3 regions of the Pararhizobium sp. genome follow, and region 2 is predicted to be linked to each of the others. Evidence: riboswitches for the same ligand, from Rfam matches in the RefSeq annotation. Region 2 holds a riboswitch; each other region holds the start of a gene.
What was found. Region 2 has a riboswitch for cobalamin ahead of cobU (bifunctional adenosylcobinamide kinase/adenosylcobinamide-phosphate guanylyltransferase). Riboswitches for the same ligand answer to the same signal wherever they lie in the genome.
Positions count from the first base shown of each region.

Region 1 (5,508 bases), 1.4 Mb from region 2:
GCGCAGGAGAGGAAGGAAACATCGGTTTGCGGGGCGCAATCGGCCATCCAGCGGGTCATCGACATCATTGGCGTGATGCCGGAACCGGCCGAGATGAACAGATATTTTTCGCCGGGATGACGCACGAAGGAGAAATCGCCGAGCGGGCCGAAGGCCTTCAGCTTCATACCCGGCTTGAGGTTGTCGAACATCCAGCGTGTGCCGATGCTCGATGCCTGCGCCTTGACGGTGACGGCAACCGAAAACGGCCGCGATGGCGTCGAGGACAGCGTGTAGGTGCGCATCACCGGATCGTCTGGCGTCACCGGCAGTTCGAGCGTGACGAACTGGCCTGGCAGATAGCGGAACCAGCTGTCTTTGTCGGCCTTGAAGCCGAAGGTCATCACATCCGGCCCTTCGGCGGTGACGGAGATGCATTCCAGCAGTTGCTGCCGGTCATTAAACGGCTGCAACTCGTCGAAGTGCCGGAAGGATGAAGCAATCGTCATGTCAGGCGACCCGAACCAGAGGGGTGGAGATGGAGCTGCCCTGCAGGCGGTCCGCCAGGAAGTTGGTGTACCATTCGACGAACTGCATCACGCCGCCTTCGTGTTCCGGCGAATAGGGGCCGGGCTGATAGGCGGGCGAGCGGATGCCGAAGGCATTTTCCTCGACGATCTGGCGATCCTGGTCGTTGGTCTCGGTCCAGACATGCGTCAGTTCTTCAATATTGTAATCAACGCCTTCGACGGCATCCTTGTGCACCAGCCATTTGGTCGTCACCTGGGTGAGTTCGGGGCCAAGCGGCAGGACGCGGAAGGTGATGGCGTGATCGGCCAGCACATGGTTCCAGGTGCTCGGATAGTGGAACAACAACAGCGTGCCGATATGGCTCTGGCTGACATCGTCGGACAGCTGGCGCTGGACGGCGCGCTTGCCGGACATGGTGTAGCTTTCAGCCCCTTCGATCAGCGGCATGCGGGCGACGCGGAACTGGCCTTTGTGATCGATCTTGAACTCGCTCGGCAGGCCTGAGGCTTCGCAATGTGCCCAATGGGCGGCGATGACCGGATCGTCCTTGGCACCCTGCACGCCGGTTGCTGTTGGGGCTTCCGGATAGGTGCGGCAAAGTTCGGGGTGGTTTGCGGCGCAGTGGTAGCACTCGCGGTTGTTTTCCCAGACGAGTTTCCAGTTGCCCTTCTCGATGATCGTGCTTTCAAACGCGACCTTGGTGTCTTTCAGATTGTGGGGCGTCACATAGGACGACACCATGTCGCGCACGGGCTGGAAATCCATCGCCTCTTCCGCGAGGCAGATAAAGATATAGCCGCCGATGGTTTCGCAGTGGATCGGTTTCAGACCATGCTGGTTCTTGTCGAAGTCCTCGCCCATCTGGCGGGCGAACAGCAGCTTGCCATCCAGCTCATAGGTCCACTGGTGATAGGGACAGACGAGCTTGGCAGACGAGCCCTTGGCACCGGCGCAGACGCGCGAACCGCGATGGCGGCAGGAATTGTGCAGCGCCCGCACAGTACCGGTGCGGTCACGGACGATGACGACCGGATATTCGCCGACCTGGACGGTGAAATAATTGCCGGATTTCGGGATTTCGCAGTCATGGCCGATGAACAGCCAGTCCTTGTACCAGATCTCCTCCATATCGAGCCTGTAGAGATCGGGATCGGTGTAGAAGGCCTGTTCAAGGCTGTGTGTATCGCGCCGGTTCTTCAATGTGCGGAGGACTTCACTGCGGAGATCCATGGTCATTTCCTTGTGCTCGCCAACTTTTTTGAAAGTTGCAGCATACAGGAAAGGAACCGCCGGCGCGCCGGGAGAGCGCGTGGTTACAGTGGTTCTCCTTCCGGCTGCCCGCCGCAACCCAGATATCAATTTCATCACAAGGCTGGTTTCCGGGCTCTGGAGCTGTCCTTGCGGACGATCCCGGCGCCTTCCCGGATTTCTCCAGTGGCCTTTTGCCGAGGTTTCGCTCCACCACCGTTGCGGGGGCAGCGCCGGATTTCGACCGGCTTCCCAATTCTCCGCCCTTCCCTATAAAGACGGCACCTTGAGTGTCTTCATCTAATCCTCACGCCCGGAAAAACAGCCGCCAATTAACGACATCCGATTCCAGAAAGACGACACGCAACATATTGCTTGAGACCACAGTCCATCTGGCTATTTTATAAGCATAAACAACGTGATCTTCTGAATTTTCAGCAAAAGCCCGGTTTTCCGCGCAACGCTTCGGCAATCGGCTGCAATGCGGCCTCTTTGCGACATCGAACAGCGCCAATACTGGCGCAGTCATGCGCATATTTCGCGGCAAAAGGTTTAAGCTTGGCAAGACTGCATTAACCATAACACGTTAGCGTCATCTCACGAGCGATTACGCCCCGGAGTGCTTCGTCCGCATTCTGCGCATTTTGGTACAGGCCGATGTCAAACTTGAGATATTTCGATGCCGCCGCAGTCAAGAAGCCGGTTCCGGCGGCGAAGGCCGCGATCTATACCGAATTCCTGCGCACCGGGCGGATCAACCGGCACCAGCAGGAATGGAGTGCCGCTGAAAAGCGCTATCTGACCCACCAGGAGGTCGCCACCCGCACCGGCAAGAAGCTTGAAGCGGCCGGGACCGTGACGCATGACCGGATCAACGGCTTCCACCGCTCGATCCGTTTCCCGAAACTGCTGTTTCACCGCACGCTCGCCGATAGCCCGCATCTCGGCTACTGCCACGTCACCGCAGCGCGGACGAAATTCGCCAAGTTCGAGGACGTCCGCTGGTCGTTCTACATTGCCAACTTCTTCTCCGACATCGGCGACGACCAGCACTTTTTCGAGAAGATCAAACTCGGTTATTCGCGGATGTATTTTGCCGTCGCAACCGAGATGGATGCCGAGGCAGGCAAGCTGACTGTCAATCGCGCCGTGCACGACAATGGGCTGTTGTTTCGCACCCGTGACCCAAAGGAAGCACTGAAGAACGTGCTTCTGCTTGGCGCCCGCAACGAACAGCTTCGCAAGATCATCGGCAGCCTCTGATCACTGCTTGTAGATCAGCCAGTCGCGCCCGGGCGGCTGCTCGCTTTCGGCCCCATGAACGATCGTCTGGTCTCCACCCTTGCCCTGCGCCCTGCCGAGCGCCTTTTCCGCCGTACCGACAAGATCGAAAGCGTTGCTGGCATCATCCGACATGCATATGCCGACCGAAAGCGTGACGCAGCCGAGATCGCGGCCGGTTTTCGGATGTTTGAAATGCGTGCCGCGCAAGGCCGAGCGCAAAAGCGCCACAAGCCGCACCACCTCCCGCTCCTCGCCCGCGGTAACCAGAAAACCGAAACGGGTGCCGTCGAAACGGGCGACCAGTTCGCTTGACGGAAACGCCTGCTGGATAATCCCGCCGATATGCTTGGCCAACGGCTCCGCCAATGCGGCCGCCTGTTCGCCGGACAATCGCCGGCTGGTATCGGGTTCGGCAATGGCGATGCCGCAGGCAAGCGGCAGGTCGGGATCGGCGTAGACCTTGGCGAGCGCCTTGTTGAAGGCGCGGCGATTGGCAAGCCCGGTGACCGTATCTGAGAATTTCCGCGCTTCGAAGTCGGCAAGGTCCTTCTGGACACCGGCGATGACGGTGGATTGCGCGATGACGCTCTCTCCCAATTCGGCATTGTGCGACACCTGCCGTTCGGTGGCCCGCTTCAGCGCCTGGATGGAATTGGCAAGCGCCGCCTGGCTTGCGTCATCGGACACCACCAGCGCTTTCGTCGCCTCGCTGATCAACCGTCCATAATCATCAAGCTGGTCCTTTTCCCGCGACAGAAGGTTCATGAAATTGCTCATCTCGTCGCGCACGATCGTTGTCGATCGCGCCAGCACACTCGCCTCGTGATGATGCGGCAGATATTTGCGGCCAAGTTCGTCAAGCGCCGTTTGCGACTTGTATTTGCCGAGTGCGATGAACTCGCGGACCAGATCCGGATTGGCGCCGCCATAAGCCTCGTAGACAAGTTCATAATTCCTCGGAATGGCATCGATGCCCATCTGGTGCATGGCGGTGGCGATCCGCAGGGCAAGGTCGTTCGGCATGGATTTCTTGTTGGCCATAAGGGCTCCGGCTGAGTGCAGGATCGGACAGCTAACATGGCTGGCTTTCTCTGCCGCTAACCGGACCTGTCGCATTTTAGGAAACCTTAATTCCGGCTTTCGCGAAGCGGCACATGTGATGCCACTCTTCAGATCGCCAGCGAATGCGCTTGGCAACGTCCAGCTTCCCCCTGTAAAGGAAACCCCGGAGCGCCTGCCTGGCTTTTCAAAGACGGGCGCATTGACGTTTGGAAGCTTGATGGCGCTGATCATAGACACACGAACCGAGCCGGACCGCGCCTTGGCGGTCGCCTGCGAAACGCTCGGTGAAGGCCTGCCGGTCGCGATCCCGACAGAGACGGTCTATGGGCTGGCGGCCGACGCCACCAATCCCGATGCGATCAGCCGCATCTATGAAATGAAGGGCCGCCCGCGCTTCAATCCGCTAATCTGCCATGTCGCCGATTTTGCCATGGTAGAGGCACACGTCACCATCGATCCCCTATCTCGAAAGCTGGCCGAGGCCTTCTGGCCGGGGCCGCTGACGCTGATCCTGCCGATCAAACCGGAAAGCAGCGTGCATCCCCTGGCCTCCGCCGGTCTCGATACGCTTGGCATCCGCATGCCCGATGGTTTTTCACGAGAGGTCATCAAGCGCTTTGGCAGGCCCCTGGCAGCACCGAGCGCCAATACCTCCGGCAAAATCAGCCCGACCAGTGCAGCCCATGTCGAAGCCGATCTCGGCGACAAGCTGGCATTGATCCTTGATGCAGGTGCTGCCGAAATCGGGCTGGAATCGACTATCATCAAGGTCGAGGGTGATGAAATCCGGCTGCTGCGTCCAGGGGGCCTGGATATCGCCGATATTGAAGCCTTGACCGGCAAGAAGGTCGCAAGACCGGAAACGGCGGGCGCTGTGATCGAAGCGCCGGGCATGCTGGCGTCGCATTATGCGCCGGGTGCGGCAGTGCGGCTGAATGCTACCGACGTCAAGGACGGTGAAGCGCTTATCCGCTTCGGCGGCAAGCCTTTGCCGGGCGAGGAGAACGCCGTCGTCGTCCTTGATCTCAGCCCGTCAGCAAACCTGCGGGAAGCCGCGGCCAATCTGTTTGCCTTCATGAAACAGGCCGATGCGTCCGGCGCCAAAACCATTGCCTTCGGCACGATCCCCAACGAGGGTCTGGGCGAAGCAATCCTCGACCGGATCGAACGGGCTGCTGCCCCACGGGAATGACCCTATGACCAACGCCCTGCCCTCCACCGATCTGATCGCCCGCTTCACTGCCATTGTTGGCGCCGCAAATGCGCTGACAGATCAGGCCGACATCGCGCCTTATCTCATCGAATCCCGCGGCCTCTACAAGGGCGATGCGCCACTGGTGCTCAGGCCCGGCAGCGTCGAAGAAGTCTCGCAAATCCTCAAGCTTGCCAACGAGACCGGCGTCG
Region 1 is NZ_CBDIHY010000003.1:2,498,756-2,504,263, reverse strand. Features, by position in the region: gene ACQY8Q_RS17675 (2Fe-2S iron-sulfur cluster-binding protein) at 1-488, opposite strand, end outside; gene ACQY8Q_RS17670 (aromatic ring-hydroxylating oxygenase subunit alpha) at 490-1,740, opposite strand; cobalamin riboswitch at 1,864-2,062, opposite strand; gene ACQY8Q_RS17665 (hypothetical protein) at 2,066-2,287, opposite strand; gene ACQY8Q_RS17660 (DUF6656 family protein) at 2,416-3,021, shown strand; gene ACQY8Q_RS17655 (diguanylate cyclase domain-containing protein) at 3,022-4,083, opposite strand; gene ACQY8Q_RS17650 (L-threonylcarbamoyladenylate synthase) at 4,322-5,296, shown strand; gene ACQY8Q_RS17645 (FAD-binding oxidoreductase) at 5,301-5,508, shown strand, end outside.
Region 1: linked by a shared signal. The riboswitch ahead of ACQY8Q_RS17670 (aromatic ring-hydroxylating oxygenase subunit alpha) and the one ahead of cobU (bifunctional adenosylcobinamide kinase/adenosylcobinamide-phosphate guanylyltransferase) in region 2 are both predicted to bind cobalamin.

Region 2 (5,508 bases):
CCTCCTCGCCGTCGGTGATGGTGCCTTTCTGGGCTAGGAGGAGATGCATAGTATTCCCCAAGGGCAGCAATACCCCCCTCTGTCACTCCGTGACATCTCCCCCACAAGGGGGGAGATCGGGACCGAGCGGCGCCGGGACGCTTGCGCTAAGAGGTTTGAGCGCGAGGCAGCCACAGCTGATCTCCCCCCTTGTGGGGGAGATGTCCGCCAGGACAGAGGGGGGTACGCCGCGCTCACCATTGTCAAACCGCCGCAGCGATCGCTGCGCGCACAGCCGCTTCATCCATGTCGTGCAGGCCGATGACGACCAGGCGGGTGCGGCGCACTTCGCCGGCAGCCCAGGGGCGGTCGAAATACTGGTCGATGCGGGTGCCGACGCCCTGGATCAGCAGGCGCATCGGCTTGCCGGGAATATCGGCAAAGCCCTTCAGGCGCAACACGTCGTGCGCGGCAATGATCGGCTTCAGCTTTTCGATGAAAGCCGCCGGATCGGCAATCGAACCCAGTTCGACGACGAAGCTGTCGAATTCGTCATGGCTGTGCTCTTCACCGGCCTCGTGCTCCATCTCGTGATGGGACCTGCGGTTGGCGATGTCGCTTTCGGTGCCGACGCCGAGACCAAGCAGGACAGCGGCGGAAACTTCGCCATTCTTGGCTTCGATCATCGTTGGCTTGCGGCTGGTGCGCGACGCAACCTCGTTACGGACAAAGGCAAGGCCAGTCGAATCGAGCAGGTCGGTTTTGTTGAGAATGATCAGGTCGGCAGCGGTCAGCTGGTCTTCGAACAATTCCTCGATCGGGCTCTCATGATCAAGATTGTCGTCGTTGACGCGCAGCGCATCGACCTTGTCGTGGTCATCGGCAAAACGGCCAGCTGCAACCGCAGCACTATCGACCACTGTGATGACACCATCGACGGTGACCTGCGTGCGGATATCCGGCCAGTTGAAGGCGGCGATCAGCGGCTGAGGCAGCGCCAGACCGGACGTTTCGATGATGATATGGTCCGGGCGGTTTTCGCGCTCCAGCAGCTTGGTCATGGTCGGGATGAAATCGTCGGCGACGGTGCAGCAGATGCAGCCATTGGTCAGCTCGATGATATCGTCCTCGCTGCAGGCTTCGGCGCCGCAGCCCTTCAGCACATCGCCATCGACGCCGAGATCGCCGAATTCGTTGATGATCAGCGCGATGCGCCGGCCGCCGGCATTCTGCAGGATGTTGCGGATCATCGTCGTCTTGCCGGCACCGAGAAAGCCGGTGATAACGGTGGCCGGGATCTTGCCGTGAGCGGCTTTTTCAATGGTCATGGATCAACCCTTCATTTTCAGCGGCAATCCAGCCGCGATAAAATAGACGTCTGCGGAAATCTCCGCAATGATCTGGTGCAGCCGGCCGGCATGGTCGCGAAAGTCGCGCGCCATCCGGTTTTCCGGCACGATACCCAGTCCGACCTCGTTCGACACAAAGACCAGCCGGGCCTTGGCCTGCGGTATATAGGCCGCAAGCCGTTCAAATTCCGCCGCGATATCCCGATGTTCCATCATCAGATTGGTGACCCAGAGCGTCAGGCAATCGATCAGAATAATGCGATCGGGCGCATCAATCGCCTTCACGCACCCGGCAAGGTCGAGCGGCTCTTCATGGGTCTGCCAATCGGCGCCCCGGCGATCGCGATGCTCGCTAATCCTTGCCTGCATCTCGCCGTCCCAGGCCCTTCCGGTCGCGACGTAATGCATGCGCAGACCCGACGCCGTCACGAGTTTTTCGGCGAAAGCGGATTTGCCGGAACGGGCGCCGCCCAGAACCAGCACGCTGCCTGACTGTATCGATGTCATAAAAAGATCCCGGCCTCAGCGCGCGCCGGCAAGAACAAGAATTCCTGGCTCACGCAGAAAGGCATTCGCTGCAACGCGAAACGGGCCGTTCCGGGAACGGGATGATAAAGCCATGACAACCTCCGTGCTGGCATCGGGAGTATCTCTCCCTGGAATGGGCGAACCCCATCGAGACGGGGCCCTTGAGGATGGCAGGTCTCCTGGCTCACGGCGCCACGCCCCAAAAGGGACGAACGGGCTCACCTCGCCTTCCCAGAGTTTTTGCGCCAGATTGCGTGACCGCAATCGACGGCATCACGAAGAGGTGGACGATTCGTAGATTTAGAGGCGTCCGGCCCCGGCAGATCGTAATGCAACTCCAGTGGCTTTTCCGGTTGGGCCAATCCTTGCCGCTGCCGCGAATGCGGACAGTCCGGAAGCATCGGCTTTCCCGGATGGCGAACCCTGACCGTTCTACAGTCGCGGGGTCGGCTGCGATAAGGACGCCCGGTCTGGGTCCGGCCCGTCGCATTCCCATTTACTCCCAACATGCAACGGCATATCGGGAACCATCCAATGGCTGATGATTAGGCGCTCGCCCGGATCAAGTCAATTGCGGCACTCCCTCCGCCGCCATGGCTTGACCCGGCCTCGATAAGACTAAGCTTGATCTCCCAGACCATGCCTTCTAGAGCAATTCCAGCGAAGATGTGCTGCGGTTTTGCGTCCGGAATTGCGTAGAAAAGACAGGCCGTTTTCGCAACTCGAAGAAAAGCGGAAATGCCCAGGACGGCGCAGAGACAGGATGGCCAGGCAATGAAGCTGAAGATGATTCCGAAACTTAACCTGCGGCGGCTCGGCTATCTCTCGCTGCTTTTCGATCTCGGGCGCATGCGCGCCTTTGCGCGGCGCAGTGAACTCGGCCTGGTCGTCGCGGGCATGATCGTTGGTGTCACGTCGGGCCTTGCCGTCACCGCGATGAGCATCATTTCCAGCCGCCTGCACAGCCTGATCTTCGGCATTGCCGATAATGAAAGGCTGAGCTCCAGCAATTTCCAGGGTGAAATTTCAGTGCTGATCGCGCCGGTGGCCGGCGGGATCATTCTCGGCCTGCTGATGATGATCCTGGCGTCCTGGCGCAAGAAGCCGATGGTCGACCCAATCGAGGCTAACGCCCTGCATGGCGGGCGATTATCGCTGACCGACAGTATCATCGTCGCGGTACAGAACCTGATTTCCAACGGCTTTGGCGCCTCTGTGGGGCTTGAGGCCGGTTACACGCAGCTGGCGTCCGGCATCGCCTCCAAGCTCGGCATCTCGCTGCAGCTTCGCCGCTCCGATCTGCGCACCCTGGTCGGCTGTGGTGCTGCCGGTGCGATCGCTGCCGCATTCAATGCGCCGCTGACCGGTGCCTTCTACGCGTTCGAGCTGATCATCGGCACCTATACGATCGTGTCGCTGACACCGGTCGTGGTTTCCGCCCTGATCGCAAATCTCGTGGCCAGGTGGCTGTATGCGGGCGATTTCACCATTGATGTCGGCCAGTTCGGGGCGGTGGTTCCGGCCGACTATCTGCCGGCGTTGCTGCTCGGCTGCTTCTGCGCCGGCATGGGTATCCTCTTGATGAAGGGCGTCTCGCTGATCGAGGGGCTTGCCCGCCGCAGCTCGATCCCTGCTCCCATGCGCCCGGCGCTCGGCGGCATTGTCGTCGGGCTCCTGGCACTGGTGTCGCCGCAGGTGCTTTCGGCCGGTCACGGTGCCCTGCATCTCAATCTCGCCAGTTCACCAGCGATCCCGATGCTGATCGGCCTGTTCCTGATGAAATCACTCGCATCAGCCGTGTCGATTGGTTCCGGCTTTCGCGGCGGCCTGTTCTTTGCGTCGCTGTTCATGGGCGCGCTTCTCGGCAAGATTTTTGCTTTTTCTGCACCCTATATCTTTGCCCACGCGACGCTGACCCCGGTCATCTATGCCGTCGTCGGCATGAGTTCGTTGGCGGTCGCCATTATCGGCGGGCCATTGACGATGACATTCCTGGCGTTGGAAATCACCGGCGACTTTCCGATCACCGTGCTTGTTCTGGCTGCCGTGATCACCTCGTCGCTCGTGGTGCGCACCACCTTCGGTTACTCGTTCGCCACCTGGCGCTTTCACCTGCGCGGTGAGAGCATCCGTAGCGCCCATGATGTCGGCTGGATCCGCAACCTCACCGTCGGCCGCCTGATGCGCACCGATGTCCGCACGATCGATGCGCAGGCAACATTGGAGGATTTCCGCAGAGACTTTCCGCTCGGATCGACGCAGCGTGTCGTCGTCGTCGATGGCGCGAAATATGCCGGCATCATCCAGGTGCCGGAAGTCTATGCCAGCCCCATCGAGGCCAGCGAGGAAAAGCAGGGCCTTTCCGGCTTCATCCGCCTCCCTAACGATTTCCTGCAGCCCAACATGAATGCCAAGCAGGCAGCCGCTTTGTTCGACACGACGGAGAGCGATGCACTGGCCGTGGTCAACAACCTCATCGAACGACGCGTCGTCGGCCTGCTGACGGAAAGCCACACGCTGCGCCGCTACAGTGAAGAACTGGATCGAAGGCGCCGCGAAGCTTCGGGAGAAATCTGAAACCTGCTCCGGTTAGGACATCAGCCCATCCAGCCAGCGCGGCTCCAGCACCGCTTCCAGCTCAGCTGCGACATCATCGAGCGCACGGTCAACCGAGAGCCGGTAGTTTTCGCCACCGCCTTCGATGCCAAAACTTTTGAGCAGCGCCGCGCGATAGGCATCGCTGGCAAACAGCCCGTGTAGATAGGTTCCGCTGACCATGCCGTTGGCCGACACCGCCCCGTCCGGCCGGCCGTCGATGATCACGGCAGGGCGGGCGCAGTCAGCGCCCGTGGTCCGGCCGAGGTGGATTTCATAGCCTTCCAACGCAACATCGTAGATCGCCGAGCGGGCGCTGCTGTTGCGCACCGTCTTTTCCGGCGCCATCTCCGTTTCGACGGCAAGCAAGCCAAGCCCCTCAATTTCACTAGTATTGCCCTCAATGCCATGCGGATCGGTGACCCGGTCTCCGAGCATCTGATAGCCGCCGCAGATGCCGATGACATGGCCGCCGCGCCGCACGTGCGCCTGCAGATCACGGTCCCACCCTTGCGCACGAAAATCGGCAAGATCCGCAATCGTCGCCTTCGATCCCGGGATCACCACCAGACCGGCATCAGCGGGAATGCGCTCGCCGGCGCGAACGAAGACAAGATCAACCTCGGGTTCAGCAGCCAGAGGATCAAGATCGTCGAAATTGGCGATGCGCGACAGAACCGGCACGGCGACCTTCAAGGCCCTGCCTGTCCCGCGCGCCAGTTTTTCCAGCACGACGGAATCTTCGGCCGGCAGACGGGCGGCACTTTTCAGCCAGGGCACGACGCCGTAACAGGGCCAGCCGGTAAAACCGTTAATCGCGGTAATGCCAGCGTCAAACAGCGACACGTCACCCCGGAACTTGTTGATGATGTAGCCGCGGATCATGGCGCGGTCTTCGCCGGAAAGAATGGTGTGCGTGCCGACCAGCGAGGCGATGACGCCGCCACGATCGATATCACCGACCAGCACGACGGGCACGTTGGCGCGGGTGGCAAAGCCCATATTGGCGATATCGCCGGCGCGCAGGTTAATTTCGGCGGGCGATCCCGCCCCTTCG
Region 2 is NZ_CBDIHY010000003.1:3,888,571-3,894,078, forward strand. Features, by position in the region: gene cobN (cobaltochelatase subunit CobN) at 1-49, opposite strand, end outside; gene cobW (cobalamin biosynthesis protein CobW) at 243-1,307, opposite strand; gene cobU (bifunctional adenosylcobinamide kinase/adenosylcobinamide-phosphate guanylyltransferase) at 1,311-1,835, opposite strand; cobalamin riboswitch at 2,009-2,403, opposite strand; gene ACQY8Q_RS24695 (chloride channel protein) at 2,643-4,433, shown strand; gene ACQY8Q_RS24700 (cobyric acid synthase) at 4,446-5,508, opposite strand, start outside.

Region 3 (5,508 bases), on a different contig from region 2:
CATGCGCGCGGAAAGCGCCGGGATTGCCGGCGCCTTCCTTCATGCCGCTCGGATACTACAAATTGACCGCCCGGCCGCGCTCAAGGCCGGCACGCAACCGGGCTGCTGCGGCAACCATATTGACGAGCGCCGGCTTGACCTCTTCCCATTTGCGCGTCTTCAGGCCGCAATCCGGATTGACCCAGATCTGTCCGGCAACCAGCCCTTCGCTGGCCTTGTCCAGCAGCTCGACCATCTCCTCGACGGCGGGTACCCGCGGCGAGTGGATATCGTAGACGCCCGGCCCGATCTCGTTTGGATAACCGCGGCCAGTAAAGGCGGACAGCAACTCCATCTTTGAACGGGAGGTCTCGATCGAGATCACATCTGCATCCATGGCGGCGATGGCCGGCATGATGTCGTTGAACTCCGAGTAGCACATATGCGTATGGATCTGTGTCTCGTCGGAAACCCCAGTTGAGCAAAGGTGGAAGCTCTCGACGGCCCAATCGAGATAGGCCTTCCAGTCCGCCCGGCGCAGCGGCAGCCCTTCGCGCAGGGCAGCCTCATCGATCTGGATCATGGCAGCGCCAGCCTCGGCGAGATCATGAACCTCGTCGCGAATGGCGAGGGCGACCTGCTTGCAAACCGTGCTGCGTGGAAGATCGTCGCGGACGAATGACCAGTTGAGGATCGTCACCGGTCCGGTCAGCATGCCCTTGACGGTCTTTGCCGTCAGCGACTGCGCATATTTCCACCAGGCAACCGTCATCGGGTTCGGGCGTGAAACATCGCCGTAGATGATCGGCGGCCGGACATAGCGCGAACCGTAGCTCTGCACCCAGGCGTGCTGGGTAAAGGCAAAGCCGGAAAGCTGTTCACCGAAATACTGCACCATGTCGTTGCGCTCGAACTCGCCGTGCACGAGCACGTCGATGCCAATCTCTTCCTGCCAGCGGATCGCCTGCTCAGTCTCGCGCTCGAGAAAGGCCTGGTAATCCACATAAGAGAGCTCGCCCTTTGAATGCTTTGAGCGGGCCTTGCGCACGTCCGCCGTCTGTGGAAACGAACCGATCGTCGTCGTCGGAAACAAAGGCAGACGTAGTCTCTGCTGCTGTAGCTTCTGCCGTTTCGCAAAGGGCGACGTGCGCTTCAGCATGCCGGCATCAACCTGCTTCAGGCGGCCTGCGACCAGCGGATCATGCACCTTGACCGAGGTCAGACGCGCATTCGCTGCCGCAATCGAGGTTGCGAAGACCTGGGCGGCCTGGGCGCTACCCGCATCGAATGCCTTTGCCAGCACGGCAAGTTCATCGAGTTTCTGGGTCGCGAAGGCGAGCCAAGGAAACCAGTTCCGGATCGAGCGCCGTTTCAAGGGCAAGGTCGATCGGCACATGCAGAAGAGACGAGGAAGGTGCCAGCTGCACCTTGCCGTGTCCATGCGCCTCGATCAGCGGCTGGATGCGCTTGAACAGGCCGGCGAGATCCGCGCGCCAGACATTGCGTCCATCGATGACACCAAGCGACAGGATCAGATCCGCCGGCGCCTTGTCGATCAGCACGGCGGCCTGTTGCGGCGCCCGCACCAGATCGACATGCAGACCAGCGACCGGCAGTTTCAGCGCTGTCTCAAGATTGTCACCGATCGCGCCAAAATAGGTTGCCAGCATCACCTTGAGGCCGGGGGCCGCGTGGCGAAGCGTCTGATAGGCATGCGCGAAAGCGGCACGCTCGGCATCGGAAAGGTCGAGCACGAGGCAAGGCTCATCGATCTGCACCCAATCGACAGCGGCTTCCGCCAGTTCATTGAGCAGCTTGGCATAGACCGGCAGCAACCGGTCGAGCAGGCTGACCGGGGACACGCCGTCCTGCGCCGCCTTGCCGAGTTTGAGGAATGTCAGCGGCCCGAGAATAACCGGACGGGTGTGAATACCCAGCGCCTTTGCCTCAAGAAAGGCTTCGAGCGGCCGGTTGTGGGTCAGTTCGAACGCCTGATCAACGGTGAATTCCGGCACCATGTAGTGATAGTTGGTATCGAACCACTTGGTCATCTCAAGGGCGGGAACACCGTGACTGTGTTCGGCATGACCGCAGCTTGCGTGTCCGCCACTCTCGCTACCGCGTGCCATGGCAAAATAGGTGTCGAGATCGACCGGACCGCCCGTCCAGCCATAGGCCGCCGGAATGGCGCCGACCATGACGGCGGTGTCGAGAACATGGTCATAAAGCGAAAAATCGTTGGAGGGGATGACAGCGATCCCCTTGTCTTTCTGGAGGTTCCAGTTTTTTGCCCTGAGGCCCTTGGCAGTGGTGAGCAGATCTTCTGCGCCCGATTTGCCGGCCCAATAGCTTTCCAGCGCAAACTTCAGTTCGCGCCTGGCCCCGATCCTGGGAAATCCCAGGTTTGCTGTGGTGATGGTCATTTTCCTTACCCCGATTGTTAAGGGCAAGGCACTGGCGGACGCGTTGCGTGTCGAACGGTAGACATGGGCTGCCGTTTCGCAAAGCGGCACACCGGGACACCCCGCCCGTGGACGTTATCTATCGCGGCAGGTCTCCTGGCTTGCGGGTCATCGTCGCTGTCCGGTCTTCCCAGGGCATTCGCGTCCCAGTGACTTTAGGTAGACAGAAACTCGCCGCTTACAGTTGCGGGGGCAGCTCCGGCATGGACACCTTGCAGTATCGCACCGAATTCCCTCTTAGCTCCGGATGCGAACTCCGGAGAACCACGATCTCATTACCATGCGTCAAGCAGGAAGCTCAGTCAAGAGACATAAAGGAATGCTTATGTCTTTAATTGAATTCTCGCGCCTTTAAAACCCGCACCCCTCGCACGGCGCTCGCCTACCCACCCGGACCCGCTGGTAGCGATTGACATTCTCGCACAATTAATAGATAGAGTAATCAGTCTAATAATTAGTGAGCAGTTCTGATGCGCAAAATCGATCCTGAAAAATATACTGAACGCCGCAAGACAATCATTGATGCGGCAACAGCCTGCTTCGCCCAGAAGGGGTTTCACGGCACCAGCACCGCGGAAATTTGCGCTGCCGCCGGGATGAGCCCCGGCAATCTCTTTCACTATTTTCCAAACAAGCAGGCGATCATCATCGCCATCGTCGATCAGGAAGGTGTCGCGCTGGCCGCCTGTTTCGAAGAGATCGATCAGCAGAGCGATCTCTATGCAGCCCTTGTCGCCTTCATGGACATGGTGCTCGATCTCGCTGCCGATCCGGCCTTCGCAAGCCTGATGCTCGAAATTGCCGCAGAAGCCACGCGTGAGGGAGAAATCCGCAGCCGCGTTGAGCGTAACGACAAGATCCTGCGTGAAGCACTTCAAGTTTTGCTGCGAGAGGCCGCAAAACGCGGCCAGATCGACCAGGCGCTTGACGTCCCAGGCGCGACCGTCTGGATCGCTGCGTTGATCGACGGCATCTTCAGCCGGATTGCCGTCGATCCGGACTTCCGGCCGCTGCAGAACAAGCAGATGATGCACACGCTGCTCGACCGTTTCCTGCGCCACGGCCTGAATACCGGAGCGATTTGACCGTCATGCTCCATCAAACAATCTCCGAGGAGCGCATCCTCGACGTCGATTCCGTGCGCGGTTTCGCCCTGTTCGGCATCCTGATCGTCAATATCTGCGCCTTCCTGTCTCCTTTTTACGGTGCTTCGGTGGTTGACCCATTCTTCACGTCGGAACTGGATATGGCGGTCCGCTTCCTCATCGCCTTTCTGTTCGAAATGAAATTCTACCTGCTGTTCTCGTTCCTGTTCGGCTACAGCTTCACCCTGCAGATGCAGTCGGCCGAGAAGTCCGGAGCGGCGTTTCTGCCACGCATTCTGCGGCGCCAGGCCGCTCTTTGGGTGATCGGTCTTCTGCATGCCGTGCTGCTTTTCCACGGCGATATCCTGACGACCTATGCGGTGCTTGGCGCCCTGCTTCTTGCCTTCCGGCAAGCGCCGGAGGCAAAGATACTCAGGCTCGCCAAAGTGCTGATCATCGCCACGGCGCTGCTTTGGGCTTGCCTCGGCCTTATGCAAATATTGCTGCCATCCGCCGTCGATTTCTCGACGTCGCTGAGTGACGCCACCAGGATCATGGCAGCCTATCGCGAGACGCCGGGCACCGTGATTGCGCAACATCTGCGCGATCTCAGCGAAATCTGGCTGGTCACCGGCGCCATGCAGGCACCGTGTGCCTTCGCCATGTTCCTGGCCGGCATGGCAGCGGGCAAAAGACGCATGCTGGCCGATTTCAAAACCTACGCACCGTTTTACGCCCGAATGCTGCGGATCGGCCTGCTCGTCGGCCTTCCGGCTTCGGCGCTCTATGCTTATGGCGCCGTCTATCTGGTTGGCACCGGTTGGGATGTGCTGGGGCTGGCGCTCGGTATTCTGCTTGGGCCCTTTCTGACCGCAGCTTACCTCGCCGGTATGATGATGCTGTTCCAGCACAAAGCCGGTCGGCCATTGGCGGCAGCGCTGGCGCCAGCGGGCCGCATGACTCTGTCCAACTATCTGCTGCAATCCCTGATCTGCGCAGTCCTGTTCCACGCTTACGGCTTCAGGCTGATGGGGCAATGGTCGCCGCTGGCCGGCCTGCTTGCGGCTGCGGCGATCTTCGTGCTGCAGTTGATGCTCAGCCGTTGGTGGATGGCGCGTTTCGCCTATGGCCCGCTGGAATGGGGGCTGCGTGCCATCACTATCGCCGCTTGGCCGAAATGGCGGAGAACCAAAGCTGTCTGAACAACAAAGGCCCGGAGTATCGCCCCGGGCCTTTGTTGTTGCGTATCCCTGCGACCGGCCGCTTACTCGGCAGCGGCAACCGCGCGGCGGCCGATGGTGGCCTGGGTGAGCAGCAATGCACCAACGGCGCAGAGCGCGATGCCCATCGCCATCGGCACGGCGGTGCCATCGAAGAACACCGATGCGATGACCATGGCGACGGCTGCGGTGACAAAATGCAGCGTTCCCATCAGCGACGATGCTGTGCCAGCGATCTCACCATGATCTTCCAACGCCAGCACAGCACTGGTCGGAATGACGAGGCCGAGGAAGCCGTAACCGACGAACAGGAACGCGGCCATCACCGGAAGCTGATTGAAGCCGAGGCTCATGACGATCGCCATCGCCGCCATGGTCAAGGCAAAAGCCGTCACCGCGATGCGCATGACGCGGACAAGCCCAAACCGCTCGCCGAACCAGCCGGTCGCCTGCGACACCGCGAAGAACGACACGGCATTGATGGAGAAGGCGAAGCTGTATTGCGTCGGCGTCAGCCCGTAATAATCGATCAGCACGAAAGGCGAGTTGGCGAGATAGACAAGGAAACTGGAAATACCGAGGCCACCGATGAAGGTCAGCGTCAGAAAATTCTTGTCCCTGAGCAGCAGGCCGTAAGCCGCCATGGCGCTGCGCAGACCGCTTTCGGCGCGATGTTCTTTGGGACGGGTTTCCTGCAGCTGCGTTGCCAGCAGGATGAGGCCGATGAAGGCGGCGATCATCACGGCCCAGAACACGCCGCGC
Region 3 is NZ_CBDIHY010000001.1:200,691-206,198, forward strand. Features, by position in the region: partial or broken gene metE (5-methyltetrahydropteroyltriglutamate--homocysteine S-methyltransferase) at 56-2,402, opposite strand; cobalamin riboswitch at 2,511-2,725, opposite strand; gene ACQY8Q_RS00895 (TetR/AcrR family transcriptional regulator) at 2,912-3,526, shown strand; gene ACQY8Q_RS00900 (DUF418 domain-containing protein) at 3,532-4,728, shown strand; gene ACQY8Q_RS00905 (multidrug effflux MFS transporter) at 4,791-5,508, opposite strand, start outside.
Region 3: linked by a shared signal. The riboswitch ahead of metE (5-methyltetrahydropteroyltriglutamate--homocysteine S-methyltransferase) and the one ahead of cobU (bifunctional adenosylcobinamide kinase/adenosylcobinamide-phosphate guanylyltransferase) in region 2 are both predicted to bind cobalamin.